DNA from 4 places in the Enterobacter sp. I4 genome. Region 4 is predicted to be linked to each of the others. Evidence: predicted binding sites of a transcription regulator. Region 4 holds the regulator's gene; each other region holds the start of a gene.
What was found. The regulator PurR, encoded in region 4, represses purine synthesis genes. The targets are predictions, from matches to a motif close to CANGCAAACGTTTGCNTG.

Region 1 (8,075 bases), 1.9 Mb from region 4:
GTCGGTAGCGGCGCTTGCCGCAGACGGGGGCAACGTGATATCGGTTGCGCTGCGCTCGGGCGATAACGCTACGCTCGAACGGTGGCTGAGGAAGAAGAAGCTGGCGATGCCCACGGTTAACGACGCCAGCGGGGAACTGGCGCGCCAGTGGGACGTTCAGGTAACGCCCACGCTGGTGACGATCTCTCACGGGGAGGTGAAGTCGATCACCACCGGCTGGACCAGCGGCTGGGGAATGCGCCTGCGGCTGTGGCTGGCGTCGTAGCCTTATTTGCCGCCAGCCAGCTCGAGGAAGCTGCCGGTGACATAGGAGGCGCTGTCGCTCAGCAGCCAGACGATGGCCTGGGCGACCTCCTCCGGCTGACCGCCGCGCTGCATGGGCAGCAGTGACTTCACCCGATCCACACGCCCCGGCTCGCCGCCGGAGGCGTGAATATCGGTGTAAATCAGGCCAGGCCGCACGCAGTTAACGCGAATGCCCTGCGCCGCCACCTCCAGCGCCAGGCCGGTCGTCAGGGAGTCTACCGCCCCCTTGGAGGCGGCATAATCCACATATTCACCCGGCGCGCCCAGCCTGGACGCCGCCGACGAGACGTTCACAATCGCCCCTCCCTGGCCGCCGTGCTTATGCGACATGCGCTTTACCGCCTCGCGACAGCAGAGAAAATAGCCGGTGACGTTAGTGGCCAGCACGCGGTTAATACGTTCAGCGGTGAGGTTTTCAACGGTGGACTGTTCAAACAAAATCCCGGCGTTATTCACCAGCGCGGCAAGCGGCTCACCTTCGCGGTCGATGCTGTCGAACATCGCCATCACCTGCGCTTCGTCGCTGATGTCCGCGCGCACGGCAAAGGCCTTTCCGCCCGCCTCCACGATGTGATTAATCACCTCAGTCGCGGCCCTGATGTTGTGGTGAAAATTCACCGCGACGGTGTAGCCTTCGCGCGCCAGCTGTAGCGCGGTGGCTTTACCAATGCCCCGGCTGGCGCCGGTGACCAGTGCAATTGCCATTCTCTTCTCCCAATAAAAAAGCCGGGCGGCGGCATCGCCTTGCCCGGCCTGGAGTACTACACCATTCAGGTTACTGGTATTCGCTCATCGGCACGCAGGAGCAGAACAGGTTACGGTCGCCGTACACGTCATCAAGACGCTTCACGGTCGGCCAGTATTTGTTTGCCACGCCCGCCGGGAAGACGGCCAGTTCGCGGGTGTAGCCGTGACTCCACTCTGCCACCAGTTCGTTCTGGGTATGCGGCGCGTTAACCAGCGGGTTATCTTCCAGCGTCCACTCCCCGCCCTTCACGCGGTCGATTTCGCTGCGGATCGCCAGCATCGCGTCGATGAAGCGGTCCAGCTCCACCTTGCTTTCAGACTCGGTCGGCTCAACCATCAGCGTACCCGCAACCGGGAAGGACATGGTTGGCGCGTGGAAGCCGTAGTCGATGAGACGCTTGGCAATATCCAGCTCGCTGATGCCCGTCTCTTCTTTCAGAGGACGAATATCAAGGATGCATTCGTGCGCCACGCGACCGTCGCGGCCGGTGTAGAGCACCGGATAAGCGTCCTTCAGACGCGTTGCGATGTAGTTGGCGTTGAGGATCGCCACCTGGCTGGCCTGCTTCAGCCCTTCCGCGCCCATCATGCGGATGTACATCCAGCTGATTGGCAGAATAGAGGCGCTGCCGAACGGTGCCGCAGAGACCGCGCCCTGACGAGTCAGCATGCCTTCGATCTGCACCACGCTGTGGCCCGGCACAAACGGAGCCAGGTGCGCTTTCACGCCGATTGGCCCCATACCCGGGCCGCCGCCGCCGTGCGGAATACAGAACGTTTTATGCAGGTTCAGGTGCGACACGTCTGCGCCGATAAAGCCCGGCGAGGTGATGCCCACCTGGGCGTTCATGTTCGCGCCGTCGAGGTAAACCTGGCCGCCGAACTGATGCACTACTTCGCACACTTCACGAATGGTCTCTTCGTACACGCCGTGGGTGGACGGATAGGTGACCATGATGCAGGAGAGCTTCTCACCCGCCTGCTCCGCTTTCGCGCGCAGGTCGGCGAGATCGATGTTGCCGTTTTTATCGCAGGCCACGACCACCACTTCCATTCCCGCCATCTGCGCAGAGGCCGGGTTGGTGCCGTGGGCGGAGCTTGGGATCAGGCAGATATCGCGGTGGCCCTCGTTGCGGCTTTCGTGATAGTGACGGATCGCCAGCAGGCCCGCATATTCACCCTGCGCGCCGGAGTTCGGCTGCATGCAGAGGGCGTCGTAGCCGGTCAGCTTCACCAGCCAGTCGGACAGCTGGTTGATCATCATGTGATAACCTTCCGCCTGCTCGGCCGGGCAGAACGGGTGCAGCTCGGAGAATTCAGGCCAGGTAATGGGGATCATCTCCGCCGCGGCGTTCAGCTTCATGGTGCAGGATCCCAGCGGGATCATCGCCTGGTTCAGCGCCAGATCCTTGCGCTCCAGAGAGTGCATATAGCGCATCATCTCGGTTTCGCTGTGGTAGCGGTTGAACACCGGGTGGGTCAGGATCGCGTCAACACGCAGCATGCTCTCCTGAATGGAGCGGCTGTCGTGCGCCACCTCTTTGTCCAGCGCGTCGATGTCCAGACCGTGCGCGTCGCCCAGCAGTACGTCAAACAGCGTCGCGATATCGTCGCGAGTCGTGGATTCATCAAGGGTGATCCCCACCGCATGATGGATGTCGCTGCGCAGGTTGATTCGCGCTGCATCAGCGCGCGCCAGCACGGCCGCCTTGTCCGCCACGTCAACGCACAGGGTGTCGAAGTAGTGCTCATGACGCAGCTTAAGGCCTTTCTGCTTCAGGCCGCAGGCCAGAATATCGGCCAGACGGTGGATGCGGCCGGCAATGCGTTTCAGCCCTGCCGGACCGTGGAACACCGCGTACAGGCTGGCGATGTTTGCCAGCAGCACCTGCGAGGTACAGATATTGGAGTTCGCTTTCTCGCGGCGGATATGCTGCTCGCGGGTCTGCATCGCCATGCGCAGCGCGGTGTTACCGGCAGCATCTTTCGATACGCCGATAATGCGCCCCGGCATGGAGCGTTTAAATTCATCTTTTGCGCCAAAGAAGGCCGCGTGCGGGCCGCCGTAGCCCATCGGCACGCCGAAGCGCTGCGCAGAGCCGAAGACGATATCTGCGCCCTGCTTGCCCGGTGCCGTCAGCAGCACCAGCGCCATAAAGTCAGCGGCGACGCTCACCACCACCTTGCGGGTTTTCAGCTCGGCAATCAGCGCGCTGTAGTCATGCACTTCACCGGTCGTGCCCACCTGCTGTAACAGCACGCCGAAGACGTCCTGGTGATCCAGCACTTTGTCAGCGTCGTCGACGATCACGTCAAAACCGAAGGTTTCCGCACGGGTACGCACCACGTCCAGCGTTTGCGGATGCACGTCCGCCGCCACGAAGAAGCGGTTGGCGTTTTTCAGCTTGCTCACGCGCTTCGCCATCGCCATCGCTTCGGCGGCGGCGGTCGCTTCATCCAGCAGAGAGGCAGAGGCGATATCCATACCGGTCAGATCCAGCGTCACCTGCTGGAAGTTCAGCAGCGCCTCCAGGCGGCCCTGGGACACTTCTGGCTGATACGGGGTATAAGCGGTGTACCAGCCCGGATTTTCCAGCATGTTACGCAGGATCACCGGCGGTAACTGCACGTTGGTGTAGCCCATGCCAATATAAGACTTATAGCGCTTGTTAAGGCCGGCAATGGCCTTCAGCTCCGCCAGCGCGGCGAACTCCGTGGTGGACTCGCCCACCTGCGGCGGCGTGGCAAGCTGGATGTCTTTTGGCACGATCTGGCCGATCAGTGCGTTTAATGAATCCGCGCCAACTGTCTTCAGCATCTCCTGCTGTTGCTGAGCATCCGGCCCAATGTGACGTTCAATGAAGGCGCCACGGTTTTCAAGCTGGCTTAAAGTCTGTGTCATGAGCGATGGTTCCTGAAACGTGCAGTGAATTTAAGTTCCCTCTCCCGGAGGGAGAGGGTTAGGGTGAGGGGAAGATGGGCGCCCTCACCCCTGCCCTCTCCCGAAGGGAGAGGGATAATGGCTTACTCGTCTTCTAACAGGGCTTCGTACGCGGTCGCATCCAGCAGCGCGGCAACCTGCGCTTCGTCGCTGGCTTTGATCTTAAAGATCCAGCCGCCTTCATACGGCTCGCTGTTCACCAGCTCCGGGGAGTCGCTCAGCGCGTCGTTTACGGCAACAATTTCACCGCTGACGGGAGCATAGATGTCAGAGGCCGCTTTAACGGACTCAGCCACCGCGCAGTCGTCGCCTGCGCTCACGGTTGCGCCCACTTCCGGCAGGTCAACAAACACCATATCGCCCAGCAGCTCCTGCGCGTGCTCGGTGATCCCAACGGTGTAGGTGCCGTCCGCCTCTTTGCGCAGCCACTCGTGTTCTTTGCTGTATTTCAGTTCTGCTGGCACATTGCTCATTGAAGTTCTCCTGATAAAAATAGTTAGGCGACCGGCTTACCGGCGCGAACAAAAATCGGTTTGGTCACGTTGACCGGCATTTCACGGTTGCGGATCTGCACCACCGCCGTTTCACCAATACCCGCCGGCACGCGTGCCAGGGCAATACTGTAGCCGAGCGTCGGGGAGAAGGTTCCGCTGGTGATCGTGCCTTCGCGATGGTTACCGTCGGCATCGGTGAAGCGCACCGGCAGTTCGCCGCGCAGCACGCCTTTTTCCTTCATCACCAGGCCAACCAGCTGTTCAGTGCCCTTTTCACGCTGCATCTCCAGCGCTTCCCGGCCAATAAAGTCACGGTCAGCCGGCTCCCACGCGATGGTCCAGCCCATGTTGGCCGCCAGCGGAGAGACGCCCTCGTCCATCTCCTGACCGTAGAGGTTCATACCCGCTTCCAGACGCAGCGTATCGCGCGCGCCCAGGCCAGCTGGCTTGACGCCCGCCTCCACCAGCGCGCGCCAGAAATCAGCGGCTTTTTCATTTGGTATGGCAATTTCATAGCCCGCTTCACCGGTGTAGCCAGTGGTGGCAATAAACAGATCGCCCGCCTGCACGCCGAAGAACGGCTTCATGCCTTCGGTGGCCTTACGCTGCTCGTCGTTAAACAGGGAGGCGGCTTTCGCCTGGGCGTTCGGGCCCTGCACGGCAATCAGCGACAGGTCATCACGAACGGTGATGTCGATGGCGTAAGGTTCAGCGTGTTGGGCGATCCAGGAGAGGTCTTTTTCGCGGGTGGCGGAGTTGACAACGAGGCGGAAGAAATCTTCAGTGAAGTAATAGACGATGAGGTCATCAATCACGCCGCCCGAGGCATTGAGCATGCCGGTATAAAGCGCTTTGCCCGGCGTCTTCAGTTTGGCGACGTCGTTTGCCAGCAGATAACGCAAAAACTCCCGGGTGCGGCTTCCGCGCAGGTCGACAATCGTCATGTGGGACACGTCGAACATACCGGCATCGGTGCGCACCGCGTGATGCTCATCAATTTGCGAGCCGTAGTGCAGCGGCATCATCCAGCCGTGGAAGTCCACCATGCGGGCGCCGCATAACACGTGCTGTTCGTACAAAGGAGTCTGTTGAGCCATCTTTTCCTCGTTGAAAAATTCACCGTGAAACCCGGTGTCGGCCTCGCCATCCGGAGCCGACGCAAACGTTCTCTTTTACCTGAACTTACCACCGAAACCGGCGGTTAACCATAAGGTAAAGCGGGTCATCACATTAGCTTATGACCAAAAAACGCAGGAAAGCCTACAGAGTTATCGACTGGCAAAATGCGACTAAACCCGCATAAAATTAACATTCTTCTTACAGGATTTAGCAGATGGTGATATTTCGTGCGGAAAAACGGCCAGAATTTCCGTAACATAAAAATAGTAAGATTAGATTTTCTAATGCGAAAAATGAGGTGAAATTAGATTATTTCAAACGAGGATATTCACCCGGCGCGGAGGCCGGGAAAATAAAGTGTGACGGGGGTCAATACTATCGTAGCCAGTCGGGCAGATCGTTAAGGCCCATTGCCTGACGAAGAAGCTGTGGCTTGACGCCCGGAAGGGTATCAGCAAGTTTCAGACCGATATCCCGCAGCAGTTTTTTCGCCGGGTTCGCGCCGGCAAACAGCTCGCGGAAGCCCTGCATGCCCGCCAGCATCATCGCCGCGCTGTGCTTGCGGCTGCGCTCGTAGCGGCGCAGATAAAGATGCTGACCAATGTCTTTGCCTTCACGATGCAGACGACGCAGCTCCTCAACCAGCTCAGCCGCGTCCATGAAGCCGAGGTTAACCCCCTGCCCGGCCAGCGGGTGAATGGTATGCGCCGCATCGCCCACCAGGGCCAGACGGTGCGCCGCAAACTGACGCGCGTAGCGGCCGGTTAACGGGAACACCTGACGCTCGCTTTCAAGCGTGCACAGGCCCAGACGGTTATCAAAGGCCATGCACAGCGCCTGGCTGAACGCCTCCGGCGTCGCCTCCTGCATCTGCTGCGCTTTTTCCGGCACCAGAGACCAGACGATGGAGCACAGATGCGGATCGGCAAGCGGCAGGAAGGCCAGAATACCGTCGTTGTGGAAAATCTGGCGTGCGATGCCGCCGTGCGGCTCTTCGGTGCGGATCGTGGCAACCATCGCGTGATGGCGGTAATCCCAGAAGGTCAGCGGAATGTCCGCTTTGTTACGCAGCCAGGAATTTGCGCCGTCGGCCCCCACCACCAGACGCGCGGTCAGCATGTCGCCGCTTTCCAGCGTCAGAAACGCGTCGTTTTCGCCCCATGCCACCTGCTGAAGCGTGGCGGGAGCGATAAGGGTGACGTCGCTGCACTGCTGCGCTTTGCGCCACAGCGCGTGGTGGATCACCGCGTTCTCAACGATGTGCCCAAGGTGGCTATAGCCCATGCTTTCATCGTCAAACGCGATGCGGCCAAAGCTGTCTTTGTCCCACACTTCCATGCCGTGATAGCAGCTGGCGCGCTGCGCCACGATCTCAGACCAGACGCCGAGGTGCGTCAGTAACTTTTCGCTGGCCGCATTGATCGCCGAGACGCGCAGCTCCGGCGGTGCATCCTGCGCCACGGGCTGCGGCGCTTTCTGCTCAAGCACGGCCACGCGCAGGCCGCTGCCCTGTAAGCCACAGGCCAGCGCCAGTCCTACCATTCCGCCGCCAACAATGGCGACATCAACATTTTGCACGGTGATTACTCCTTAACGCGCGACCCAACCCAGGGTCCGCTGCGCCAGCACGTCACGTGCCGGAATGAACAGTTCCATCGCCATCAGCCCGAGGTTGCGACCCGCAACTAACGGCGCCCAGCGATTGGCAAACAGGTGGACCAGGCCGTCGGTGACGCCAACGGTCGCCGCTCTGTCCCCCTCACGTCGTTTCTGGTAATGGCTCAGCACTGAGTATGCGCCACAATCCTGTTGTTCGCCCCACGCCTGCGCCAGCAGCTCAGCCAGGCTCATTACGTCGCGCAGGCCAAGGTTGAAGCCTTGCCCGGCGATGGGGTGCAGCGTCTGCGCGGCATTGCCGACAAGGGCGACGCGATGAGAAACCGTCTGCGATGCGGTCGTCAGCGAAAGCGGATAAACCACCCGCTTGCCCGCGTGGGTGATACGCCCAAGCCGCCAGCCAAAGGCTTTTTGCAGCTCGGCACAAAAACGTTCGTCGGACCAGGAGAGCACCTCATCGGCCTTATCCTGCGCATGGCACCACACCAGCGAACAGCGTCCGTTCGACATCGGCAGCATGGCCAGCGGGCCGTGCTGCGTAAAGCGCTCAAATGCCCTGCCGTTATGCGCGCCCGCCGTAGAGACGTTAGCGATGACCGCCACCTGGCCATAAGGCTGAGTGTGCCATTCAACGCCGCACTGCGTGGCGAGCGCAGAGCGTGAGCCATCCGCCGCCACCAGCAGTTGCCCCTCAAGCGTGGTACCGTTGTCCAGCGTCACGCTGACGGCCTCGTCACGGCGGCTAAATCCGGCAACGCGCGCCGGACAGTGCAGCGTAACGCCCGGCGCGTCCTGTAACAGACGGAACAGCCTCAGCCCCACGTCATGCAGCTCCACGACCTGCCCCAGCG
Region 2 (8,075 bases), on a different contig from region 4:
AAAATAAATGGGTAGCAACACATTTTTATGGTTTTTAGGATTGTTCGAACAATAAAACGCCATCTTGTTCACGATTTTCTAAGAAGATGCTGAAATATTTTGAACTTTCGGGAAGCGAAACGAAAAAAAGCCGGGGCGACCCGGCAAAAAAACACAATGAGGGAGCAAATTTTAATCCGTGATGAACCAGTCGTCGGCGCTTTCCCAGGTTTCCTGCAAAATTTCGCTGATGCGTTCTTTGTCTTCTTTCGCTCCGCCGATGACGGAGAGATGGTTTGCCGTTGCATAACGTACCGTTACGGCGCCACCGTTTTCAGGAAATGTGCTGTTAATACGTCGGGATAACTCACCCGCCAGGGCGTCAAGCGCGCCAGCAGGCAGAACGTTGGTTTTGGCAATCGTGACTTCAATACGCATAAATGCCCCCTGTGCAATGTACTGTGTATTTATACAGTCATCTAAGCGGTTTGACAACAGGGGGCGTGGTTTTTTTAGCGTTTGACCGACCAGCTTACGGTTTCACCTGCCAGGAATGGGATCAGCGTATCATCGGTGAGCGCGATAGATTCTTCGACCTGGCTTTCCTTACGCTCCAGTTCAATGAAGGTGTCATTGACCGGCAGCCCATAGAAGCGCGGGCCGTTGAGGGAGCAGAACGCTTCAAAATGCGCTAACGCATTCATCTCTTCAAACACGGTTGCGTAGCTTGCGAGCGCGGTTGGCGCGTTGAAGCAACCCGCACAGCCGCAGCTTGCCTCTTTACGATGGCGGGCGTGCGGGGCGGAGTCGGTGCCGAGGAAGGCGCGGGAGAAGCCGCTGGCGACCAGCTCACGCAGCGCCTGCTGGTGGATATTACGCTTGAGGATCGGCAGGCAGTACAGGTGTGGACGCACGCCGCCCACCAGCATGTGGTTACGGTTAAACATCAGGTGCTGAGGGGTGATGGTGGCAGCGATCAGCTCGTTACCGTCGCGGACGTACTCCGCGGCATCTTTCGTCGTGATGTGCTCAAACACCACCTTCAGTGCCGGAAGACGCTGGCGCAGCGGCTCCATCACCGTTTCGATAAAACGCGCTTCGCGATCGAAGATGTCAATTTCTGCGTGAGTCACTTCCCCGTGCACCAGCAGCGGCATTCCCAGCTTTTGCATACGCTCCAGCACGGGCATGATGGCGTCGATGCTGGTCACCCCGTGGCTGGAGTTGGTGGTGGCATTGGCGGGGTAGAGCTTAGCGGCGGTGAACACGCCTTCGTTAAAGCCGCGCTCGACTTCATTCGGATCCAGAGAGTCCGTCAGGTAGCAGGTCATCAGCGGGGTGAAATCGTGTCCGGCCGGAACGGCGTCAAGGATGCGCTGGCGGTAGGCGACAGCGGCATCGACGGTAGTGACTGGCGGAACCAGGTTGGGCATTACAATCGCGCGGCCATAGATTTCGCTGGTATAAGGCACGACGGTTTTCAGCATATCGCCATCGCGCAGATGGATATGCCAGTCGTCAGGGCGGCGGATTTTGAGAACCTGGGATTGTACAGTCATGGAAGCTCCGGCTTGAAAGGGATCAGTCATAAGATGGCTGTTTTTGCCGGACACAAATCATAAGCGTAAACGTTTTCGTTTGCACACTTTTCCGTAAAAAAAAAGGGCGCCTGAGCGCCCTGTGCGGTTAGTCGGTGAACGGTATGATAATCTCTCCCGGTTTCACCTCTATCCCTTTGGCATATTTTTTCGCCAGCGACTCGCTTTTGCTCTTGTCTTCGCTAAGGACATAGGCAGGCTGCTGGTTAAAGTAGTTCTGCAACGACTGGTTAAGGTAAGGCATCAGCGTTTGCAGCACCGGTTTCATTTTCTCCGGCGTCACAACCGCATCGACGATTTCCATCTCCTGCAGGAAAATCGCCCCTTTCTCTTTATTGAAGACCGGCAGCGCCTTGAGCTTCAGTTTAATATCTGCTTTCTGATTGCCGAAGAGCGAGGTCATGTCCAGGCTGGCATCGCCGGAAAGGGTAACCTTGTTTGGCTCTTCGCGCCCGATCTGGCTGGCGAGATTCGACAGGACGATATGCGCATCCGCAAGGCCGGGCACGCCGATATCTTTTGAAAAGTTATTATGTTTTTCCAGCGCCTGATTAATTTCCTGCTCACTGACGGTGTACTGCGTAAGCTGGTTACATCCCACCAGCAGCCCGCTGACAATTAACGCAGCGGCAATAACGATCTTTTTCATGGCGTTCCTCAACATAAAATCGGCGCATCTGTCCTGATACGCCAGTATGTCAGGGTGATCCCGCAGAAACCAGCAGAAAAAACCGATAGTGAAGGGCGCAGAACAGTCCCCGCGGAAGGTCAGGCGCCAGGCTCCAGCATGCCGCGCGTGCTGCGTTTATCGCTGAACTGCCACCAGAGGGCAACGAGCGTCATAAAGCCGACCATGCCGAGCATTACCCACGGCAGCTCCGGCTGATGGAGCGCTTTTCCGGCATCGAACAGCCAGCCGCCACCGGTGTAGCCCAGCGCACCGCCAAGGGCCAGCCCAAGGCGGCTGAACCCCATGTAGCTGCCGCGGGCACGGGCGTCGGCAAGTGACGCGCTCAGCGTTTCACGCGCCGGCTCGGCAATGATGGAGCCGATGTAGAACGTGCAGATCAGCATAAACAGCTGCTGAAGCGAGCTCACCAGACCGATGGGCATCATGCTCAGCGTCATCAGCAAAAGCCCGGCCATCAGGCGGTGCTCGAGCCGGAAACGACGCTCGCTCCAGCGGGCAATCGGGTAAAGCAGGGTCAGAGACAGGCAGGCCTCAATGGCATACATCCATTTCACCGCCGCCGGCGTGCCTGCAATATCATTAACCATAATCGGCAGCATCAGCATGACCTGCACGGCGAGCATATAGTAGCCGGTGAGCGTCAGAACATACGTCACGAAGCGTTTATCGCTCAGCACGCGGTCAAGCCCTTCACGCACCGGCGCTTTGACCGTCGACAGCTTCCACGCCGGAAGATACAGGCCGTTAAACAGGGCGCAGAGCATAAATAAGACCGCACCGGTGGCGCAGACCAGGCGGAAATCGTATTGCAGCAGCCAGCTTCCCAGCAGAGCGCCCACGACGGCGCCCGCGCTGTCCTGCATCATCAAAATTGAGAAGAACCTTCCCCGGTGCTGCGGACGGATGAGCTTGACCACCAGCGCGGTACGCGGTGGATCGAAAAGGGTGCCGCCAATCCCGGAAAGGAAGCAGGAGAACCACAGCAGCCAGGGCTCATGGGCGATAGCCATGGTGGCAAAGCCCGCCGCGCGTAACAGCATGCCGGTGACGATCATCGGTTTTGCGCCAAAGCGATCGGCAATGGCGCCGCCGAACACGCCCAGTCCCTGCTGAACAAACTGGCGCAAGCCCAGGGCTATACCGACCATCAGCGCCGCCCAGCCCATTTGATCGACAAAGCGGATCGATATCAGCGGAAAAACGACAAAAAAGCCGAGCACGACCAGCATGTTATCGACGAGCAGGAAATATTTACCCAGGCTCCTGGCCTGTGATACGCGGGACATTTTCCCTCCAGGGAAAATAAAAGGTGAGCACGCTAACATTCTGCGGTGTCGCCGGGCTTTTTCCCATACCTGAAGGCGACAATATTTTTTTATCAAAAAGGTGCTTTGATAGAGAGTTCTCATCGAAAAATGCAAAAAGCGATAAAAATGGTATGTCACTGTTTTCACAGAAGGCACGGGCGCAGGTATAGTAAAGCTAACAGGCAGAGCAGAAGCGACGGGAAGGAGTGGTATCGATGTTTGGCTATCGCAGTAATGTGCCGAAAGTGCGTCTGACAACGGACAGGCTGGTCGTTCGTCTGGTGCATGAGCGTGATGCCTGGCGTCTGGCGGATTATTACGCCGAGAATCGCCAGTTTTTAAAACCCTGGGAACCCGTTCGGGACGAGAGCCACTGCTACCCCTCCGGCTGGCAGGCGCGCCTCAGCATGATTGCGGAATTTCATAAGCAGGGAAGCGCGTTTTACTTCGCGCTTCTCGATCCGGAAGAGAAAGAGATCGTTGGTATCGCCAATTTTTCAAACGTAGTGCGCGGATCGTTTCATGCCTGCTACCTCGGATACTCCATTGGCCAGAAATGGCAGGGGCAGGGGCTTATGTTTGAGGCGCTGACGGCGGCGATTCGCTATATGCAGCGTACGCAACATATTCATCGCATCATGGCGAACTACATGCCGCACAACAAGCGCAGCGGCGATCTGCTGGCCCGCCTGGGGTTTGAAAAAGAGGGCTATGCCAAAGATTATCTGCTGATTGACGGCGAGTGGCGGGACCATGTTCTTACCGCGCTCACCACGCAGGACTGGACCGCGGGTCGTTAAGGAGAAAAAATGAAATATCGTTTAAATGGCACCGAAGCGCGCGTGATCGGCTGCCTGCTGGAAAAACAGGTCACGACGCCGGAACAGTATCCTCTTTCCGTCAATGCCGTTACGATGGCCTGCAATCAAAAGACGAACCGTGAGCCGGTCATGAACCTCGCCGAACACGAGGTGCAGGACACGCTCGACGAGCTGGTGAAACGCCATTATCTGCGCACCGTCAGCGGCTTCGGTAATCGCGTCACCAAGTACGAACAGCGCTTCTGCAATTCTGAATTTGGCGATCTAAAATTCAGCGCCGCAGAAGTGGCGGCGATCGCCACGCTGCTGCTGCGCGGGGCGCAGACGCCGGGCGAGCTGCGCACTCGCGCCTCCCGCATGCATGAGTTTCGTGACATGCAGGAGGTTGAACAGACGCTGGACGGGCTGGCTTCCCGTGACGACGGCCCTTACGTGGTGCGCCTGGCCCGCGAGCCGGGCAAGCGTGAAAGCCGCTATATGCATCTGTTCAGCGGCGACGTGGACACTTCCGCGCTGGCCGTTGGAGCCAGCACGCCTGCGGCAAACGACAGCCTGGCTGCCCGCGTGGAAGCGCTGGAGGACGAAGTTGCCGGGCTGAAGCAGCGTCTGGATGCTTTACTCGCTCATCTGGGAGATTAATCGTGACGACATTACGCATTGGTGTTGTGGGTCTTGGCGGGATTGCGCAAAAAGCCTGGCTGCCGGTTTTAGGCGCAGCGTCGGACTGGACGCTGCAGGGGGCGTGGTCGCCCACTCGCGAAAAGGCAGAGCGTATCTGCGAAACCTGGCGCATCCCTTATGCGGGTTCGCTGCAGGATTTGGCCCGAGAATGCGATGCGGTATTTGTACACACTTCGACCGCGACGCATTACCAGGTCGTGAGCGAGTTGCTGAACGCGGGCGTTCACGTCTGCGTGGATAAGCCGCTGGCGGAAAACGTGCAGGATGCTGAAAGGCTGATAGATCTGGCCGCGCGTAAAAACCTGACGCTGATGGTCGGTTTCAACCGCCGCTTCGCGCCTCTCTACCAGCAGCTTAAGGCGCAGTCCGGGTCCTTTGCCTCGCTGCGAATGGACAAGCACCGTACCGACAGCGTTGGCCCGAACGATCTGCGCTTCACGCTGCTGGATGACTATCTGCACGTGGTGGACACGGCGCTGTGGCTGAGCAACGGCAATGCGCAGCTGCAAAGCGGCACGTTGCTCACCAACGAGCAGGGAGAGATGGTTTACGCCGAACATCATTTTGCCGTTGAGCATTTGCAGGTGACGACCAGCATGCACCGCCGTGCGGGCAGCCAGCGCGAGTCCGTGCAGGCCGTAACGGATGGCGCGCTGTATGACGTAACCGATATGCGAGAGTGGCGGGAAGAGAAGGGCAAGGGCGTGGTCACGTTACCGGTTCCCGGCTGGCAGAGCACGCTGGAGCAGCGGGGCTTCGTCGGCTGCGCGCGTCACTTCATCACCTGCGTGCAAAATCAGACGGTTCCTGAAACGTCCGGAGAGCAGGCGATTCTGGCGCAACGCATCGTAGAACGACTCTGGCGCGAAGCGATGTCGGAATAACCCGCTGTAACATCTGCCGATAGTAATTCGTTTAAATCGCGGTAGACTAAGCGCTTCTTCAACGCCTGCTTTGCAGGCGTTTTGCCGTATGGTTGTGGAACTTCACGTTAATGAACTTATTAAAATCGCTGGCGGCCGTCAGCTCGATGACCATGTTTTCTCGCGTGCTTGGCTTTGCGCGCGACGCCATTGTGGCCAGGGTTTTTGGCGCAGGAATGGCGACTGACGCCTTTTTCGTCGCGTTTAAGCTGCCGAACCTGCTGCGCCGCATCTTTGCCGAAGGGGCGTTCTCGCAGGCGTTTGTCCCGATCCTCGCGGAATATAAAAGCAAGCAGGGCGAAGATGCCACCCGCGTGTTTGTTGCCTACGTCTCCGGCCTGCTGACGCTGGCGCTGGCGATCGTTACCGTGCTGGGGATGCTGGCCGCCCCCTGGGTGATCATGGTGACGGCGCCGGGTTTTGCCGACACGGCGGATAAATTTGCCCTGACCACGCAGCTGCTGCGTATCACGTTTCCCTATATTCTGCTGATTTCGCTGGCGTCGCTGGTGGGGGCGATCCTGAATACCTGGAACCGCTTCTCCGTTCCGGCGTTTGCCCCCACGTTCCTTAACGTCAGCATGATCGGCTTCGCCCTGTTTGCCGCGCCGCATTTTAACCCGCCGGTGCTGGCGCTGGCCTGGGCCGTGACCGTTGGCGGCGTGCTGCAGCTTGCTTACCAGCTTCCGCACCTGAAAAAGATCGGCATGCTGGTCCTGCCGCGCATTAATTTCAAAGATGCCGGCGCAATGCGGGTTATCAAACAGATGGGGCCGGCGATACTCGGGGTGTCCGTCAGCCAGATCTCGCTCATCATTAATACCATCTTTGCCTCTTTCCTGGTTTCTGGCTCGGTCTCCTGGATGTACTACGCTGACCGCCTGATGGAGTTTCCGTCCGGCGTGCTGGGCGTGGCGCTGGGTACCATTCTGCTGCCGTCGCTGTCGAAAAGTTTTGCCAGCGGCAATCACGATGAATATTGCCGCCTGATGGACTGGGGTCTGCGTCTCTGTTTCCTGCTGGCGTTGCCCAGCGCGGTGGCGCTGGGGATCCTGGCGAAACCGCTGACGGTATCGCTGTTCCAGTACGGAAAGTTCACCGCTTTTGATGCGGCCATGACGCAGCGGGCGCTTATCGCCTACTCGGTGGGCTTAATGGGGCTGATTGTGGTTAAGGTGCTGGCGCCGGGCTTTTACTCCCGTCAGGACATCAAAACGCCGGTTAAGATTGCCATTGTGACGCTGATTATGACGCAGCTGATGAACCTGGCGTTTATCGGTCCCCTGAAGCATGCGGGTTTGTCATTGTCGATTGGCCTGGCAGCCTGCCTGAACGCCGGGCTGCTGTACTGGCAGCTGCGCAAGCAGGATATCTTTACGCCGCAGCCTGGCTGGGCACGTTTTCTGCTGCGTCTGGTGATCGCGGTACTGGTGATGGCGGCAGCGCTGGCTGGCATGCTGTACGTGATGCCCGACTGGGCGCAGGGCACCATGCCTTACCGTCTGATGCGCCTGATGGCCGTGGTGGCCGTGGGCGTGGTGGCCTACTTCGCCACGCTGGCGGTGCTCGGCTTCAAGGTAAAAGAGTTTACCCGCCGCACGGTATAAACGACAAAAGGGGAGTTCACCGGACGGTGCTCCCCGCTTCATGACCTGCCGCTATCGCGTCAAATCGAAATCTTTTTCCCGCCCGTAATACGTGCCGTGGCTGCCTGGCCATCCGCACCGTACAGCCCTGGCTCTTTATGGGGCTTTAACACCTCAAGCGCCTGCTGGTTCCGGATAATCTGACCTTCCAGCAGCCAGCCGTTGTGCTGGTTGAGATCGCGCAGATGCTGGGTTTTTTCTGTAATGGTCTGCCAGCGTTCATTCATCTCGTCATTGGCGCTGCGTTTCTGATCCTGCTCAGCGCGACGCTGTTTTTCGAGATAATCCAGCGTCGCCAGAAGCGAGCTTTTGTCTTCAGTAATGCGTTGCAACGCGCTGCCGTTGATTTGACCAGAAGAGAGGTGCTGCTGTTCTGCGTCCATCACGGTTTTCAGGTCGTTCAGGACCACCGTCATCTGATCCAGTATT
Region 3 (8,075 bases), 1.5 Mb from region 4:
AACCGTGCGTGATGTGTTCCGGCGCGATGGTGCACAGCCGAATCGGTACGCTGGTGTTTGGTGCGCGAGATGAAAAGACCGGGGCCGCCGGTTCGCTGATGGACGTGCTTGGACACCCGGGCATGAACCACCAGGTGAAAACTATCGGTGGGGTACTTGCACCGGAATGTTCGGGTCTGTTAAGTGACTTTTTTCGAATGCGTCGGCAGCAGAAAAAGCAACAAAAGGCAGAATTGAAGCCGCAGGGTGACTAAGCTCATCCGGTGCGACTACCGGATAGCTTTCAGCCAGCTGCTGCGCTTCTGTCGCCTCTTTTTCTTTCTCCAGCAGATATCCCACCAGGCTTATCTGATACTTACGAATGTTCTCCACGTAGGCATAGGCTTCGTGCCCGCGCGCATAGCCGTACGTCAGCTTTTTGTACCACTGTTTCTGGCTGAGCAGCGGCAGACGCTGTTTCACATCAGACCAGCTGTCCGGATTGCCCTTGGTTTTTGCCGTCAGCGCTCGCGCGTCGAGCATATGCGCGTAGCCCATGTTATAGGCGGCGAGCGCAAACCAGATCCGTTCCCCTTCCGGTACCGTCTCCGGCACTTTAGCCATCATATCCTGTAAATACTGCGCGCCGCCGCTGATGCTCTGTTCCGCATCGGTACGATCGCTGATGCCGAGACTCTGGGCGGTATTTTTGGTCAGCATCATCAAGCCGCGCACGCCCGTCGGCGAGGTGGCCTGGGCATCCCAGTGCGATTCCTGGTACGAAATGGCCGCCAGCAGCTTCCAGTCAATTTCCCGGGCGTACTTCTCAAACAGCGGTTGCAGCTCCGGCAGCACGCTATCCACCGCGCGCAGGAAGCTGCGGGTATCAACGTAGTCAAAGTCATCCCCGTGACCAAGATATTTCTCTTCCAGGCGCGCCAGGGTGCCGTCTTCATTGATGGAGTTAAAGAAATCGAGCATGGCCGCAGAGACGGTCTGATCGTCGTCCAGCTGGGTAAACCAGGTCACCGGCTGTTCATCGGTGACATCCAGCGCCACGGCGATTTCAGGGTGGACTCGCTGGAAAAGGCTGATTGCCACCGAATCAGCAATGGTATAGGCCAGCTTCTTATCTTTTACCTGCTCCAGCAGCGCATTGGTGCCCAGCTTCGGGTCTACCTTCCAGCTGAGATTCGGGTATTTTTTCTCTTTTAATTCCCGCAGGTCGTCGATCACCACGTGACCGGGGGCGATGGTTAACTGCTGAGCGGTGACGTCGGCCAGCGAGCGCGGGCGCAGGCTCCCCACACGATAAACCACCTGCTGCGAAACGGAGTAGTAGGTTGGGCCGGGCTGATAGTTTTTGCTCCGCTCGCTGTTGTAAACCAGCCCGGCGGCGAGGATATCGGCGCGGTTATGATCCAGGTCGTCAAACAGCTGGTTGATGTTCTGACGCACGGTCACGTTCAGCTTCACGCCCAGATAGTCCGCGAACAGCTGAGCCAGCTCATAGTCCAGACCAATGGTTTTGCCGTTGATGTCGCCGTAAATCAGCGGGGAGGAAAGGGTACTGACGCGCAGCTCCCCCCGCTCCTTAATGGCGGCGATACGGTTTTCGGCTTTGCCGAACCAGGGAATAGAAGGCCAGAGGGCCACTGCCAGCAGCAACGTAACAATGCCGATGAGCAGATAATTAATCTTTAATTTTTTCAATTAGTTAATTCTCTGCGACGCCGGATGCCTCAGTGTGCTGTAGTCATGTTATGAAGAAGGTTTGCCATTGATTGAGCGGCATTTTGCGCAAAGTAGCGCCAGTTGGCAACCAATTAGAGAGACAGGTCACATCTATTGTTAAACATAAAGGTTGATTTTATTTCGACGCAAACGGTTTCGTCGGCGCTCAGGATTCTCTATAATGACGCCCGTTTTCCCCCCTTGCGCACACTGTAAGCGCCCCGGCGCTTCGAAGACGAGAGACTTATGATGGAAATTCTGCGTGGTTCGCCTGCACTGTCTGCCTTCCGTATTAACAAACTGCTGGCACGTTTTCAGGCGGCCGACCTTCCGGTAAGCAATATTTACGCTGAGTATGTCCATTTTGCTGACCTGAATGCCCCCCTGAATGCAGAGGAGCGCGTACAGCTGGAACGCCTGCTCAAGTATGGCCCAAGCCTGAGCAGCCATACGCCGACCGGCAAACTGATCCTTGCCACGCCGCGTCCGGGCACCATCTCCCCCTGGTCTTCCAAAGCCACCGATATCGCGCACAACTGCGGCCTGAGCCAGATTAACCGTCTGGAGCGCGGCGTGGCGTACTATGTTGAAGCGTCCACCCTGAGCGACGCGCAGTGGCAGGCCGTGGCGGCCGGGCTGCACGATCGTATGATGGAGAGCGTGTTTGCCTCTCTGGATGATGCGCAGAAGCTGTTCGCCCACCATCAGCCTGCGCCGGTACAGAGCGTGGATCTGCTGGGGCAGGGCCGTCAGGCGCTGATCGACGCGAACCTGCGTCTTGGTCTGGCGCTCGCAGAAGATGAAATCGACTACCTTCAGGATGCGTTCGTTAAGCTGAACCGCAACCCGAACGATATTGAACTGTACATGTTCGCGCAGGCCAACTCAGAGCATTGCCGCCATAAAATCTTCAACGCCGACTGGATTATCGACGGCGAACAGCAGCCGAAATCGCTGTTTAAGATGATCAAAAACACCATGGAGCAAACCCCTGACCACGTGCTGTCTGCCTATAAAGACAACGCGGCGGTAATGGAAGGTTCCGAGGTAGGCCGCTTCTTCGCCGACCGCGAAGCAGGGCGCTATGACTTCCATCAGGAGCCTGCGCATATCCTGATGAAGGTAGAAACCCATAACCACCCGACGGCAATTTCGCCGTGGCCGGGCGCAGCGACCGGTTCCGGCGGTGAAATCCGTGATGAAGGGGCAACCGGCCGTGGCGCTAAGCCAAAAGCGGGCCTGGTCGGTTTTTCCGTTTCCAACCTGCGCATCCCGGGCTTTGAGCAGCCGTGGGAAGAGGATTTCGGCAAGCCAGAACGCATCGTGACCGCGCTGGATATCATGACCGAAGGCCCTCTGGGCGGCGCGGCATTCAACAACGAATTTGGTCGTCCGGCGCTGAACGGTTACTTCCGTACCTATGAAGAGAAAGTGGACAGCCACAACGGCGAAGAGCTGCGCGGTTACCACAAACCGATCATGCTGGCGGGCGGGATCGGCAACATCCGCGCCGATCACGTGCAGAAAGGCGAGATCGTGGTTGGCGCGAAGCTGATCGTACTGGGCGGCCCGGCGATGAACATCGGTCTGGGCGGCGGTGCGGCGTCTTCTATGGCGTCCGGCCAGTCTGACGCGGATCTTGATTTCGCCTCCGTGCAGCGCGACAACCCGGAAATGGAGCGTCGCTGTCAGGAAGTGATCGACCGCTGCTGGCAGCTCGGCGACGCTAACCCGATCCTCTTTATCCATGACGTGGGCGCGGGCGGTCTCTCCAACGCTATGCCGGAGCTGGTGAGCGACGGCGGTCGCGGCGGCCGTTTCAACCTGCGCGACATCCTGAGCGATGAGCCGGGCATGAGCCCGCTGGAAATCTGGTGTAACGAATCTCAGGAGCGCTACGTGCTGGCGGTTGCCGCCGACCAGCTGCCGCTGTTTGACGAGCTGTGCCGCCGCGAGCGCGCGCCGTATGCCGTCATTGGTGAAGCGACCGAAGAGCAGCATCTCTCCTTAAGCGACACCCACTTCGACAACCAGCCTATCGATCTGCCGCTGGACGTGCTGCTGGGCAAAACGCCGAAGATGACCCGCGACGTGCAGACCCGTAAGGCGGCGGGCAAAGCGCTGGATCGTCAGGACATCACCGTTGCCGACGCGGTAAACCGCGTACTGCATCTGCCGGCCGTGGCAGAGAAAACCTTCCTGGTGACCATCGGCGACCGTACCGTCACCGGTATGGTGTCACGCGATCAGATGGTCGGCCCGTGGCAGGTCCCGGTCGCTAACTGCGCCGTGACCACCGCGAGCCTCGACAGCTACTACGGCGAAGCGATGGCGCTGGGCGAACGTACCCCGGTGGCGCTGCTGGACTTCGCCGCGTCTGCCCGTCTGGCGGTCGGTGAAGCGCTGACTAACATCGCCGCGACGCAGATTGGCGACATCAAACGCATTAAACTTTCCGCAAACTGGATGGCCGCAGCCGGACACCCTGGCGAAGATGCTGGCCTGTACGAAGCGGTGAAAGCGGTAGGTGAAGAGCTGTGTCCTGCGCTCGGCCTGACCATTCCGGTGGGTAAAGACTCTATGTCGATGAAAACCCGCTGGCAGGAAGGTAACGAGCAGCGCGAAATGACCTCTCCGCTGTCGCTGGTGATCACCGCGTTTGCGCGCGTGGAGGACGTGCGTCATACCATCACGCCGCAGCTGTCGACCGACGACAACGCCCTGCTGCTGATTGACCTGGGTCTTGGCCACAACGCGCTGGGCGCGACCGCGCTGGCGCAGGTTTACCGTCAGCTCGGCGATAAGCCAGCCGACGTGCGCGACGTGGCGCAGCTGAAAGGCTTCTACGACGCGATACAGGCGCTGGTGGCTCAGCGTAAGCTGCTGGCCTACCACGACCGTTCCGACGGCGGCCTGCTGGTTACCCTGGCGGAGATGGCCTTTACCGGCCACTGTGGCGTGGAGGCAAACATTGCCTCTCTGGGCGAAGACCGCCTGGCGGCGCTGTTTAACGAAGAGCTGGGTGCGGTTATTCAGGTGCGTGCGGCAGATCGCGATGCGGTTGAAGCCGTACTGGCGCAGCATGGCCTGGCAGACTGCGTGCACTATCTGGGTAAAGCCGTTCAGGGCGACCGCTTCGTCATTGAGGCCGACGGCCACGCGGTGTTCAGCGAAAGCCGCACCACGCTGCGTATGTGGTGGGCGGAAACCACCTGGCAGATGCAGCGCCTGCGCGACAACCCGGAATGTGCCGACCAGGAGCACAACGCTAAGGCGAACGACAGCGATCCTGGCCTGAACGTGAAGCTCTCCTTCGACATCAGCGAAGACGTTGCCGCGCCGTACATCGCGACCGGCGCGCGTCCGAAGGTGGCCGTGCTGCGCGAGCAGGGCGTTAACTCCCACGTTGAGATGGCGGCAGCCTTCCACCGTGCAGGCTTTGACGCCATCGACGTTCACATGAGCGACCTGCTGGCAGGGCGCACCGTCCTGGATGATTTCCAGGCGCTGGTGGCGTGCGGCGGATTCTCCTACGGCGACGTGCTGGGCGCGGGTGAGGGCTGGGCGAAGTCCATCCTGTTCAACAGCCGCGTGCGTGACGAGTTCGAAACCTTCTTCCACCGTCCGCAAACGCTGGCGCTGGGCGTGTGTAACGGCTGCCAGATGATGTCTAACCTGCGCGAGCTGATCCCGGGCAGTGAAGCGTGGCCGCGCTTTGTGCGTAACCACTCCGACCGCTTCGAAGCGCGCTTCAGCCTGGTTGAAGTGACCCAAAGCCCTTCACTGCTGCTGCAGGGCATGGTGGGGTCCCGGATGCCAATCGCCGTTTCCCACGGTGAAGGTCAGGTTGAGGTGCGCGACGCGGCGCATCTGGCCCAGCTTGAAAGCAAAGGCCTCGTGGCGCTGCGCTTTGTCGATAACTTCGGCAAAGTCACCGAAACCTACCCGGCTAACCCGAACGGTTCCGCTAACGGTATTACGGCGGTGACCAGCGAAAGCGGCCGTGCGACCATCATGATGCCGCACCCGGAGCGCGTCTTCCGCACCGTGAGCAACTCCTGGCACCCGGAAAACTGGGGCGAGGACGGCCCGTGGATGCGTATTTTCCGCAACGCGCGTAAACAGCTGGGTTAATCGGTAGTGCTCCTCCAGGCCCGGTAGGCGTTATCGCCACCGGGCTTTTTTATTTGTGTCGCAAATTCGCGACAAACCGTTAATGCTACTGTCTCCAAACGGAGACATATAACTCGTTGTTTTATATGGACAATGAGATGCCGCTGCTAAGGTGTTGTTAATTTGCGACACTTAGCCTGGAAATCATTCAGCAGACATACAACGGGCTGAATGCATAAAAGTATTGCTATTCAGTAAGTTAATATATTGTTTTGCATTGTGGCACGCCTGTTGCATAATATTAACCAGTGGCTCATTCACCTTCTTATGTCAGCCCCTTCGGGACGTGCTACATAAACTTCGAATGACGCACAAAAAGGTGCCTGCCGTCCAACTACTGATTATTGCATTGCTTTATCAGGCCAGGGCGAAACGTCGAGTTAGGCACCGCCTTATTCCACAACAAAGCCGGGTTTTTACCCGGCTTTGTTGTATCTGAAGGGCAGACTCAGTTACGCTCTCCTCAAACCCGGATGAAGAGAGTAATGTGTTGAAACGCTGGCCCGCTTTCCCTCGCTCCCTGCGACAGCTCGTTATGATGGCCTTCCTGCTGATCCTGCTGCCTTTGCTGGTCCTGGCGTGGCAGGCATGGCAAAGCCTCAATGCGCTCAGCGCCCAGGCAGCCCTGACTAACCGCACCACGCTGATTGATGCCCGCCGTAGCGAGGCCATGACTAACGCCGCGCTGGAGATGGAGCGGAGCTATCGCCAGTACTGCGTGCTGGACGACCGTACGCTGGAAAAGGTGTACCAGAATCAGCGCAAGCGCTACAGCGAAATGCTGGACGCCCATGCGGGGGTATTGCCGGATGACAAACTCTATCAGGCGCTACGTCAGGATCTAAACGATCTGGCGCAGCTACAGTGCAAAAACAGTGGTCCCGATGCCGCCGCGGCCGCCCGGCTTGAAGCCTTCGCGAATGCCAATACGGAGATGGTTCAGTCCACCCGTACGGTTATCTTTTCCCGCGGGCAGCAGCTTCAGCAGGAAATTGCCGAGCGCGGCCAGTTCTTCGGCTGGCAGGCCCTGGTGCTGTTCATGGTCAGCCTGGGCCTGGTACTGCTCTTTACCCGTATGATCATCGGCCCCGTGAAGGGGATCCAGCGGATGATTAACCGGCTGGGGGAGGGCAAATCCCTCGGCGATACGGTTATTTTTAAAGGCCCGCGCGAGCTGCGTTCGGTAGGCCAGCGCATCATCTGGCTTTCAGAGCGCCTGGCGTGGCTGGAATCGCAGCGCCACCAGTTTCTGCGCCATATCTCCCACGAGCTGAAAACGCCGCTGGCGAGTATGCGTGAAGGCACGGAACTGCTGGCTGACGAAGTGGCGGGGGCGTTAACCCCCGAGCAAAAAGAGATCGTCGCGATTCTGGATGCCAGCAGCCGCAATTTACAAAAACTTATTGAACAACTGCTGGACTATAACCGCAAGCTGGCGGATGGTGCTGTGGTGCTTGAGCGCGTGGAGATTGAACCGATAGTAGACATGGTTATCTCCGCCCATAGCCTTCCAGCAAGAGCTAAAATGATGCATACCCAGGTGGAACTCAACGTGTCGTCCTGCCTGGCAGAGCCGATGCTGTTCATGAGCGTGCTGGATAATCTCTATTCCAATGCAGTGCACTATGGTACTGAATCCGGTACCATTTATATCAGAAGCAATAGCAACGGTTCGCGGGTATTTATTGACGTAGCGAATACGGGAAGCCCGATTCCGGATGAAGAAAAAACGATGATATTTGAACCCTTCTTCCAGGGGAGTCATCAGCGAAAAGGTGCGGTAAAAGGAAGTGGTCTGGGGCTGAGTATTGCCCGCGACTGCATACGACGCATGCAGGGGGAGCTTAACATCGTTAGTGACGAACGCTCCGATGTCTGTTTTCGTATCGAACTGCCTCTTGAGCCGGAAAAATCAATGAAATGAATAACAACCTGGTGAGTATGTCACACGTCTTTTACCGCGCACTGCGCGCGGTGTTTTCCTGCAAAAATGTGCGCCTGAGCCTGCCCTGCTTACTGCTGGCAGGGTGTGTTTCACATGCACCGCAAAGTGCGATAAGCCATAAACAAGAAGATAAGTGGCCCCAAAAGCAGCTGGCCGATTTCCTTTCAACGGGCTGCGATGATATTTGGAATTTATCGGGGCACGATGTCGAATCAAACCCGCTGTTCTGGCTGCGCGGAATCGA
Region 4 (8,075 bases):
GCCTGCCAGTCGAAGTGTGCCAGGATCCAGCTGCCCAGCAGCGGGGCGAGCGCCGGCGACAGGCCAACCAGCGGCATAATGGTGGCGAAAATACGGTTAGTGCGCGAGGCCGGATAATAGTCGGTAACCAGCGCCTGCCACGTGACCGCTGCGGCGCAGACCCCGACTGCCTGAATGAAGCGCAGCGCCAGTAGCCAGGCGGCATCGCGAACCCACAGCATGCCCAGACAGCCAACGGCAAATATCGCCAGCCCCAGCAACAGAACGGGCTTACGGCCAAAACGATCCGACAGCGGTCCCCATAGCAGCTGCGCAAAAGCGAAGCCTGCGAGGAACAGGCTCAGGCTGGCGCTGATGGCGGCGGCAGGGGTTTGCAAATCTTCCTGCATCGCGGCGAACGCGGGCAGATACATGTCGGTCGCCAGAAAGCCCAGCACGCTTAAGCCGCCGAGCCAGACTAAAAATCCTTTCCTGGGTTGCACTATTTATTCTCCTGAGGAGGCAGGTGTACGTTGCCGCAGAGTGTAGGGAGTGCAAAGCGGCTTGTGAAACGCTAATATTTGGCGAGTGCATTCAAAAATTTTGCAGGCAGAAAATGTGGTCAGATTATTCCCTTGAAGTGGTCGATGCCGTGGCCCGTAACGGCAGCTTTACCGGTGCCGCGCAGGAGCTGCACCGCGTTCCCTCGGCAATCAGCTATACGGTGCGGCAGCTGGAAGAGTGGCTCGCGGTCCCGCTGTTCGAGCGGCGCCATCGCGACGTTGAACTGACGCCCGCCGGGGCGTGGTTTTTGAAAGAAGGGCGGTCTGTTATCAAAAAAATGCAGATCACCCGCGAGCAGTGCCAGCAGATCGCTAACGGCTGGCGCGGACACCTTTCCATTGCGGTGGATAACATCGTTAAGCCGGAGCGTACCCGGCAGATGATCGTCGATTTTTATCGCCATTTTTCCGACGTTGAGCTGCGCGTTTCGCAGGAAGTGTTCAACGGGGTCTGGGATGCGCTGGCGGACGGCCGGGCAGAGATGGCGATAGGCGCCACGCAGGCCATCCCGGTTGGCGGGCGCTATGCGTTTCGCGACATGGGCATGCTGAGCTGGACTTGCGTCGTGGCGCGCGATCACCCGCTGGCGGCGATGGAGGGGCCGCTGAGTGACGACACGTTACGCAACTGGCCGTCGCTGGTGCTGGAGGATACCTCCCGTTCGCTGCCCAAGCGCATTACCTGGCTGCTGGACAATCAGCGCCGGGTAGTCGCGCCGGACTGGGAGTCGTCAGCCACCTGCCTGAGCGCGGGGCTGTGCGTTGGGATGGTGCCGGTACACGTTGCGCGTCCGCGCATCGACACGGGGGAGTGGGTGGCCCTGACGCTGGAAAATCCCTTCCCGGACGCAGCCTGCTGTCTGACCTGGCAGCAAAATGACGTATCGCCCGCGATGGCCTGGCTGCTGGATTATCTGGGAGACAGCGAAACGCTGAACCGGGAGTGGTTACGGGGACCAGCGTAGCTGGCCCCGAGAAATGATTAACGACGGTAGTCGCGGAACGGGCCGTCCGCAACGGAGCGGCGTTCAATCAGGCGCGGGTGGACTTCAATGGACTGGGACTGTTCACGCTTGTTGACGATCCTGTCCATCAGCATATTGAAGGCCGTTTCACCCAGAGAGTCTTTCGGCTGGTGAATGGTGGTCAGCGCCGGGGTGAAGAAGCGGGCGTTGCGCACGTTATCATAGCCGATCACCGAAATGTCCTGCGGCACGCGCAGGCCCAGCTCGTCCGCCGCACAGAGCGCGCCCATCGCCATGATGTCGCCGCCGCAGAACACCGCGGTAGGGCGATGCTGCTGGGAAACGATCTGCTGCATGGCGCGGTAGCCGGACTCCGGCTCGAAGTCGCCCTGCACGATCCAGTTTTCCGGCACGACGATCATCGCTTCTTCCATCGCCTTCATAAAACCGGCCAGGCGGCCAGCGCCGGTGTTGCGCTCCAGCGGGCCCGGGATCACGCCAATTTCGCGGTGACCGCGTTCCACCAGGTAACGACCCGCCATGTAACCGCCTTCGAAGGCGTTATCAATCACCGAATCGGTGAAATCGGCGCGCGCTTCGCCCCAGTCCATCACCACCATTGGAATGTGGCGATACTCTTCCAGCATGGAAAGGACCGACTCAGGGTATTCAGAACACATCACCAGCAGGCCGTCCACGCGCTTTTGCGCCATCATCGACAGGTAAGCGCGCTGTTTCTCAATGTTGTTCCACGCGTTGCCCAGAATCAGGGTGTAGCCTTTCTGGAAGCAGTTTTTCTCAACGGCTTCGATGATTTCAGCAAAGTAGGCCGCTTCACTGCTGGTAGCCAGCAGGCCAATCGATTTCGTGTGATTAACCTTCAGGCTGCGCGCAACGGCACTCGGCGAGTAGTGCAGTTCTTTGATCGCTGCCCACACGGCATTACGCGTCTCTTCTGCGACGAAACGCGTTTTGTTAATAACATGTGATACGGTTGTAGTGGAAACGTTTGCGCGTTTTGCTACGTCTTTAATTGTTGCCATTAAATGTCACTCCAGACCATATCCTAAGCTCCTGAAAAACTTGAAGGTAAACGTTTGCCTTCTCTCACCCTTATTACGCAATCTTGAGTTGCGACACGCCGGGAAAACGACACAGGACGTCAGGAGGGGGTCAATGGCCGGTACGCTAATAAATTTAGCGTGGAATTTTGTCCTATCTTGATGAAAAGGGGAAGAGGTAAAGTGGATATCCGCTTAAATCCTGGAAGATTTTTGACCTGAACTGTGTAAAAATGAGCAGGCTCACTTTTCGTAGGGTGAATAAAAGGAGAAAAATTGATGAGTACCGATCTTAAGTTTTCGCTGTTTACCACCATTGTTGTTCTTGCTCTTATCGTTGCGGGTGGTTTAACCGCTGCGCTGCACTGATTCAGACGGGGGAGAGCTTTCTCCCTCGCTTTGTGCGATTGTTACCCCTCCGGCAAAAATCTTTTGCCAAAATGTTAACTTCTCATTTTTTGTGATTGATGTCATGCTTTTGACTTCTTAATTCTGTGTCGCGTTATGGCACGGTTTCCGGAGTTCATTCATGAAAATCAATTTTCCACTGCTGGCCCTGGCGATTGGCGCTTTTGGGATTGGCACCACTGAGTTTTCCCCAATGGGGTTATTGCCTGTTATAGCCCGGGGCGTGGACGTCTCAATCCCTGCGGCCGGTATGTTAATCAGCGCCTACGCGGTTGGCGTGATGGTAGGGGCGCCGCTGATGACGCTGCTGCTTTCGCACCGCGCGCGCCGCAATGCGCTGATTTTCCTGATGGCGATTTTCACCCTGGGGAACGTGCTTTCCGCGATTTCACCGGATTACACCACCCTGATGCTCTCACGCATTTTGACCAGCCTTAACCACGGCGCGTTCTTCGGGCTGGGATCGGTTGTGGCCGCCAGCGTGGTGCCAAAACATAAGCAGGCCAGCGCGGTGGCCACTATGTTTATGGGGCTGACCATCGCCAATATCGGCGGCGTGCCCGCAGCCACCTGGCTGGGTGAGACGATCGGCTGGCGTATGTCTTTCCTCGCAACCGCGGCGCTCGGCGTAATTGCGATGGTGGCGCTGTTCTTCTCTCTGCCGAAAGGGAGCGCCGGTGAGCGTCCGGAAGTGCGTAAAGAGCTGGCTGTGCTGATGCGTCCTCAGGTGCTTTCTGCGCTGCTCACCACGGTGCTGGGAGCAGGGGCGATGTTTACGCTCTACACCTATATCTCCCCGGTGCTGCACGATATCACCCACGCGACGCCGGTATTTATTACCGCGATGCTGGTGCTGATTGGCGTGGGCTTCTCCATCGGTAACTATCTTGGCGGGAAGCTGGCGGACCGCTCCGTCAGCGGGACGCTGAAGGGTTTCTTAACCCTGCTGATTGCGATCATGATTGCGATCCCGTGGCTGGCGCGTAACGAAGTGGGTGCCGCAATTGCCATGGTGGTGTGGGGCGCAGCGACTTTTGCCGTGGTACCGCCGCTGCAGATGCGCGTAATGCGCGTCGCGCACGAGGCTCCTGGGCTCTCTTCTTCGGTCAATATCGGTGCGTTTAACCTCGGCAATGCGCTGGGCGCGGCTGCCGGCGGGGCGGTCATTTCCGGGGGGCTGGGCTACAGCTTCGTTCCGGTGATGGGCGCAATCATTGCCGCACTCGGCCTGCTGCTGGTGCTGATGTCCGGTCGCAAACAGCCTGAAGCAGCGTGCACCGCTGAATAAACAAAAACGCAGAAGGGTCTCCCCTTCTGCGTGTCTCTTACGCGGCGAAGTTCTTCGCAACAAACTCCCAGTTAACCAGTGCCCAGAAGTGCTCCAGGTAGTTAGGACGCGCGTTACGGTAATCGATGTAGTAAGCGTGTTCCCACACGTCCACGGTCATCAGCGGCGTTGCGCTGGTGGTGAGCGGGGTGCCTGCATTTGAGGTGGAAACGATAGCCAGTTTTCCATCGGCCTCCTTCACCAGCCAGGTCCAGCCGGAGCCGAAGTTTTTAACCGCGGCGTCGGTAAACTTCGCCTTGAACTCGGCGAAGCTGCCGAATGCGGCGTTAATGGCTTCGGCCAGCTCGCCGGCTGGCTCTCCGCCAGCATTGGGTGCCAGGCAGTGCCAGTAGAACGTATGGTTCCACACCTGAGCGGCGTTGTTGAATACGCCACCGTCTGAGCTGCGCACGATCTCTTCCAGCGTTTTGCCTTCAAAATCGGTGCCCTTGATCAGGTTATTCAGGTTGGTGACATAGGTCTGGTGATGTTTGCCGTAATGGTACTCCAGGGTTTCCGCAGAAATGTGCGGGGCCAGGGCGTCTTTTGCATACGGTAGTGCAGGTAATTCGAACGACATTGCTTCTCTCCTTATAGTTTTATACGTTGCCAATAACCCTACAGACAACATGGACAGAATAGCAAATTGAAAGGGTATGCAAAAGAGGAACTTACCCTGCCACGGATGCGGCAGGGCAGGGTTTAGCGGATGGTTTTCGGCGTCATGACGCGTCGCGCGCCCACGTAGTGGCGCACCCAGTAATCTTCGCTGAGAGAGGTGATCTGAATGTCCCGGCCGCTGCGCGGTGACTGGATGAACTTACCGTTACCCACGTACACGCCAACGTGGTCAGCCGTGCCGCGTCCCTGGGTGCGGAAGAACACCAGGTCGCCGTTTTGCAGTTCGCCACGGTTAACCGGGGCGGCGTCGCGCAGATGGTACATTTCGTTTGCGGTGCGCGGAATGCGGAATTTCACCAGATCCTTATAGGCATAATAAACCAGCCCGCTACAGTCAAAACCGGTGCGCGGGGAGGTGCCGCCCCAGCGGTACGGTTTACCAATTTGCCCCATCAGCTTATTCATCGCCGTTTTTTGCGCCTTCTGCATGCGAACCTTATGCGCGTCGGCCAGCTTCGTCACTTTTGTGCATTTGGTTTTATGGCCTTTGCGCACGATGCATTTTTCGGAAGCGGATCTGGCGGCAGTGCGGGTGGTGTTGCGCGTGCTGGAGCGGAGCGTTTTTGATGTGGTGGAGGCAGTCTTCTTCGTTTTCGCGGTGGATTTCTTTTTAACGGTTTTGCCGGTGGTTTTTTTCTTTTTTTCTGCGTTTTTTGCCAGATGCGTTTTTTGTACGGCAGAGTGTCGCGCCTGTTCAGAGGCGTTCGCCGCTGGCGCAAATGAGAGTGTGGTAAACAGTAAAGCACAGAGCGTCATCGAGATTTTCGTTATCCGCGCCACTGGGCAGTCCCCTGATGAATGCAGGCTATCAATAATACCCGCGTATGATTTACAAAACGTGTCGATTCTAATCCAAAAAATCAGAATAAGTTAATAGCATTTTTCATTCTCAAAAGCTGTTTCGTTAGCAAGTGCAAAAAAATTCATCGTTCTGTAGCAGAATTGTTCGCTCCCTGAGCAAATCCGCGCTGCGGGCAGCGATAAACGACATTAGCAATGCATCTTTACGCGATAGCAGATAAAATAATGAGACGTGACAAAAATGTTATTTTCCGATGTCGGCCTGACCCGCTACAATGTCAGACTGATGCCGTAACAGAAGTTAAAGGAAGCAAGACATGAGCACCACTATTGAAAAAATTCAGCGCCAGATCGCTGAAAACCCAATTCTCCTGTACATGAAAGGTTCTCCGAAGCTGCCAAGCTGCGGCTTCTCCGCACAAGCGGTTCAGGCGCTGTCTGCCTGTGGTGAGCGTTTTGCTTACGTTGATATCCTGCAAAACCCGGACATTCGCGCTGAGCTGCCAAAATACGCAAACTGGCCTACCTTCCCACAGCTGTGGGTTGACGGTGAACTGGTTGGCGGATGCGACATCCTGATTGAAATGTATCAGCGCGGCGAACTGCAGCAGCTGATCAAAGAGACCGCGGCGAAGTATAAAACCGAAGAGCCGGACGCAGAATAAGTTTTCTGCGCGGACAAAAAAGCGACCTCAGGAGGTCGCTTTTTTTATGCCTGCTCTTCGCTGTCGCCCATCGGCAGGGGCCAGCCGCCCAGACGCTTCCAGCGGTTGACGATCTCGCAGAACAGCTCCGCCGTACGCTCGGTGTCGTATAACGCGGAATGCGCCTGGGTGCCGTCAAACGCAATACCCGCCGTGATGCAGGCTTTGGACAGCACGGTTTGGCCCAGCGCCAGGCCGCTCAGCGCGGCGGTGTCGAACGTGACGAACGGATGGAATGGGTTACGCTTCAGCGAGGCGCGTTCCGCAGCGGCCATCGTGAAGCTGTGATCGAACGTGGCGTTGTGGGCGACCATAATGGCGCGGCTACAGTCACTCTCTTTCATGCCCTTGCGCACCATTTTGAAAATGGCGTGAAGCGCCTCGTATTCACTTACCGCCCCGCGCAGCGGGTTTGTCGGATCGATACCGTTAAAGGCCAGCGCCTCCGGCTGTAGGTTTGCCCCTTCAAAGGGTTCAACGTGGAAATGCAGCGTGGTGTCCGGTACAAGCCAGCCCTGTTCATCCATCTTCAGCGTGATGGCGGCAATCTCAAGCAGCGCATCGGTTTTAGCGTTAAATCCGGCTGTTTCAACATCAATGACAACGGGATAAAAACCACGAAAACGGTCGCACAGACCGGTAAATTGAGCATTATCGGACATCAGGGTCTCTTACAAGGGGAAAAAAGCAGTGCGTATTATGGCAAATTTTGAGAGGCGATGCAGCAAAACAACGGGCGCATAGTGCGCCCTGCGGGATCAGTTGCCCAGACCACGACCAGCGTCTTTGGCTTCGATCAGTTCGATTTTGTAACCGTCCGGATCTTCAACAAAGGCAATCACGGTGGTGCCGCCTTTAACCGGGCCCGCTTCACGGGTGACGTTACCGCCGCTGCTGCGGATGCGTTCGCAGGCTTCGGCCGCGTTATCCACTTCCAGCGCAATATGGCCGTAAGCCGTACCCAGCTCGTAGCTGTCTACGCCCCAGTTGTACGTCAGCTCAATGACGGCTTCATCAGACTCCGGACCGTAACCCACGAACGCCAGGGAGTATTTATATTCCGGGTTTTCGCTGGTGCGCAGCAGCTTCATGCCCAGAACGTTAGTGTAAAAATCGATGGAACGTTGCAGGTCGCCAACGCGCAGCATGGTGTGAAGTAGGCGCATAATTTCCTCAGTTTGGATTATCTTTTTGAACAGAAACGATGTTTTAGTATAGCGGCGAAATGTCGCCGCTATCAATGTGCAATGCGGGATTAGAGAGAAGGGTAGTCGGTGTAGCCTTCCGCGCCGCCGCCGTAGAAACTTTCAGGGCGCTGCGGGTTCAGCTCCGCTTTCTTCTGCAAACGGGCAACCAGATCCGGGTTAGCAATGTAATCGCGGCCAAAGGCTACGGCATCGATCAGACCCTTGCCGATCAGATCTTCAGCTTTCTCCGCCGTGTAGGCACCCGCGCCGATAATCACGCCGTGGAAGCGCTCGCGCACCTTCTGGCGGAAGGCTTCGCTATAAGGCTTGCCGCCAGCCCAGTCCGGCTCGGACATGTGCAGGTAAGCAATGCCGCGTTTTGCCAGCTCTTCAATCAGG

Region 1: gcvT (glycine cleavage system aminomethyltransferase GcvT) is a predicted target of PurR. The motif match lies at 5,644-5,661, and genes of this name have one in related genera.
Region 2: pyrC (dihydroorotase) is a predicted target of PurR. The motif match lies at 1,601-1,618, and genes of this name have one in related genera.
Region 3: purL (phosphoribosylformylglycinamidine synthase) is a predicted target of PurR. The motif match lies at 1,857-1,874, and genes of this name have one in related genera.

What each region holds. Positions count from the first base shown of each region.
Region 1 covers NZ_JALBUO010000001.1:606,827-614,901, reverse strand. The annotation lists gene MOQ06_RS02905 (protein disulfide oxidoreductase) at 1-265, shown strand, start outside; gene MOQ06_RS02900 (SDR family oxidoreductase) at 268-1,011, opposite strand; gene gcvP (aminomethyl-transferring glycine dehydrogenase) at 1,082-3,955, opposite strand; gene gcvH (glycine cleavage system protein GcvH) at 4,078-4,467, opposite strand; gene gcvT (glycine cleavage system aminomethyltransferase GcvT) at 4,491-5,585, opposite strand; gene ubiI (FAD-dependent 2-octaprenylphenol hydroxylase) at 5,983-7,185, opposite strand; gene ubiH (2-octaprenyl-6-methoxyphenyl hydroxylase) at 7,198-8,075, opposite strand, start outside.
Region 2 covers NZ_JALBUO010000003.1:115,734-123,808, reverse strand. The annotation lists gene dinI (DNA damage-inducible protein I) at 172-417, opposite strand; gene pyrC (dihydroorotase) at 492-1,538, opposite strand; gene MOQ06_RS19820 (lipoprotein) at 1,666-2,226, opposite strand; gene mdtH (multidrug efflux MFS transporter MdtH) at 2,346-3,554, opposite strand; gene rimJ (ribosomal protein S5-alanine N-acetyltransferase) at 3,791-4,375, shown strand; gene MOQ06_RS19805 (YceH family protein) at 4,385-5,035, shown strand; gene MOQ06_RS19800 (Gfo/Idh/MocA family oxidoreductase) at 5,038-5,961, shown strand; gene murJ (murein biosynthesis integral membrane protein MurJ) at 6,072-7,607, shown strand; gene flgN (flagella biosynthesis chaperone FlgN) at 7,667-8,075, opposite strand, start outside.
Region 3 covers NZ_JALBUO010000001.1:1,013,240-1,021,314, forward strand. The annotation lists gene tadA (tRNA adenosine(34) deaminase TadA) at 1-254, shown strand, start outside; gene mltF (membrane-bound lytic murein transglycosylase MltF) at 142-1,692, opposite strand; gene purL (phosphoribosylformylglycinamidine synthase) at 1,960-5,847, shown strand; gene qseE (two component system sensor histidine kinase QseE/GlrK) at 6,377-7,810, shown strand; gene qseG (two-component system QseEF-associated lipoprotein QseG) at 7,807-8,075, shown strand, end outside.
Region 4 covers NZ_JALBUO010000001.1:2,496,289-2,504,363, reverse strand. The annotation lists gene punC (purine nucleoside transporter PunC) at 1-482, opposite strand, end outside; gene punR (DNA-binding transcriptional activator PunR) at 596-1,507, shown strand; gene purR (HTH-type transcriptional repressor PurR) at 1,525-2,550, opposite strand; gene MOQ06_RS11850 (YnhF family membrane protein) at 2,848-2,937, shown strand; gene MOQ06_RS11845 (MFS transporter) at 3,098-4,264, shown strand; gene sodB (superoxide dismutase [Fe]) at 4,302-4,883, opposite strand; gene MOQ06_RS11835 (C40 family peptidase) at 5,006-5,764, opposite strand; gene grxD (monothiol glutaredoxin 4) at 6,103-6,450, shown strand; gene rnt (ribonuclease T) at 6,495-7,151, opposite strand; gene gloA (lactoylglutathione lyase) at 7,248-7,655, opposite strand; gene MOQ06_RS11815 (alkene reductase) at 7,745-8,075, opposite strand, start outside.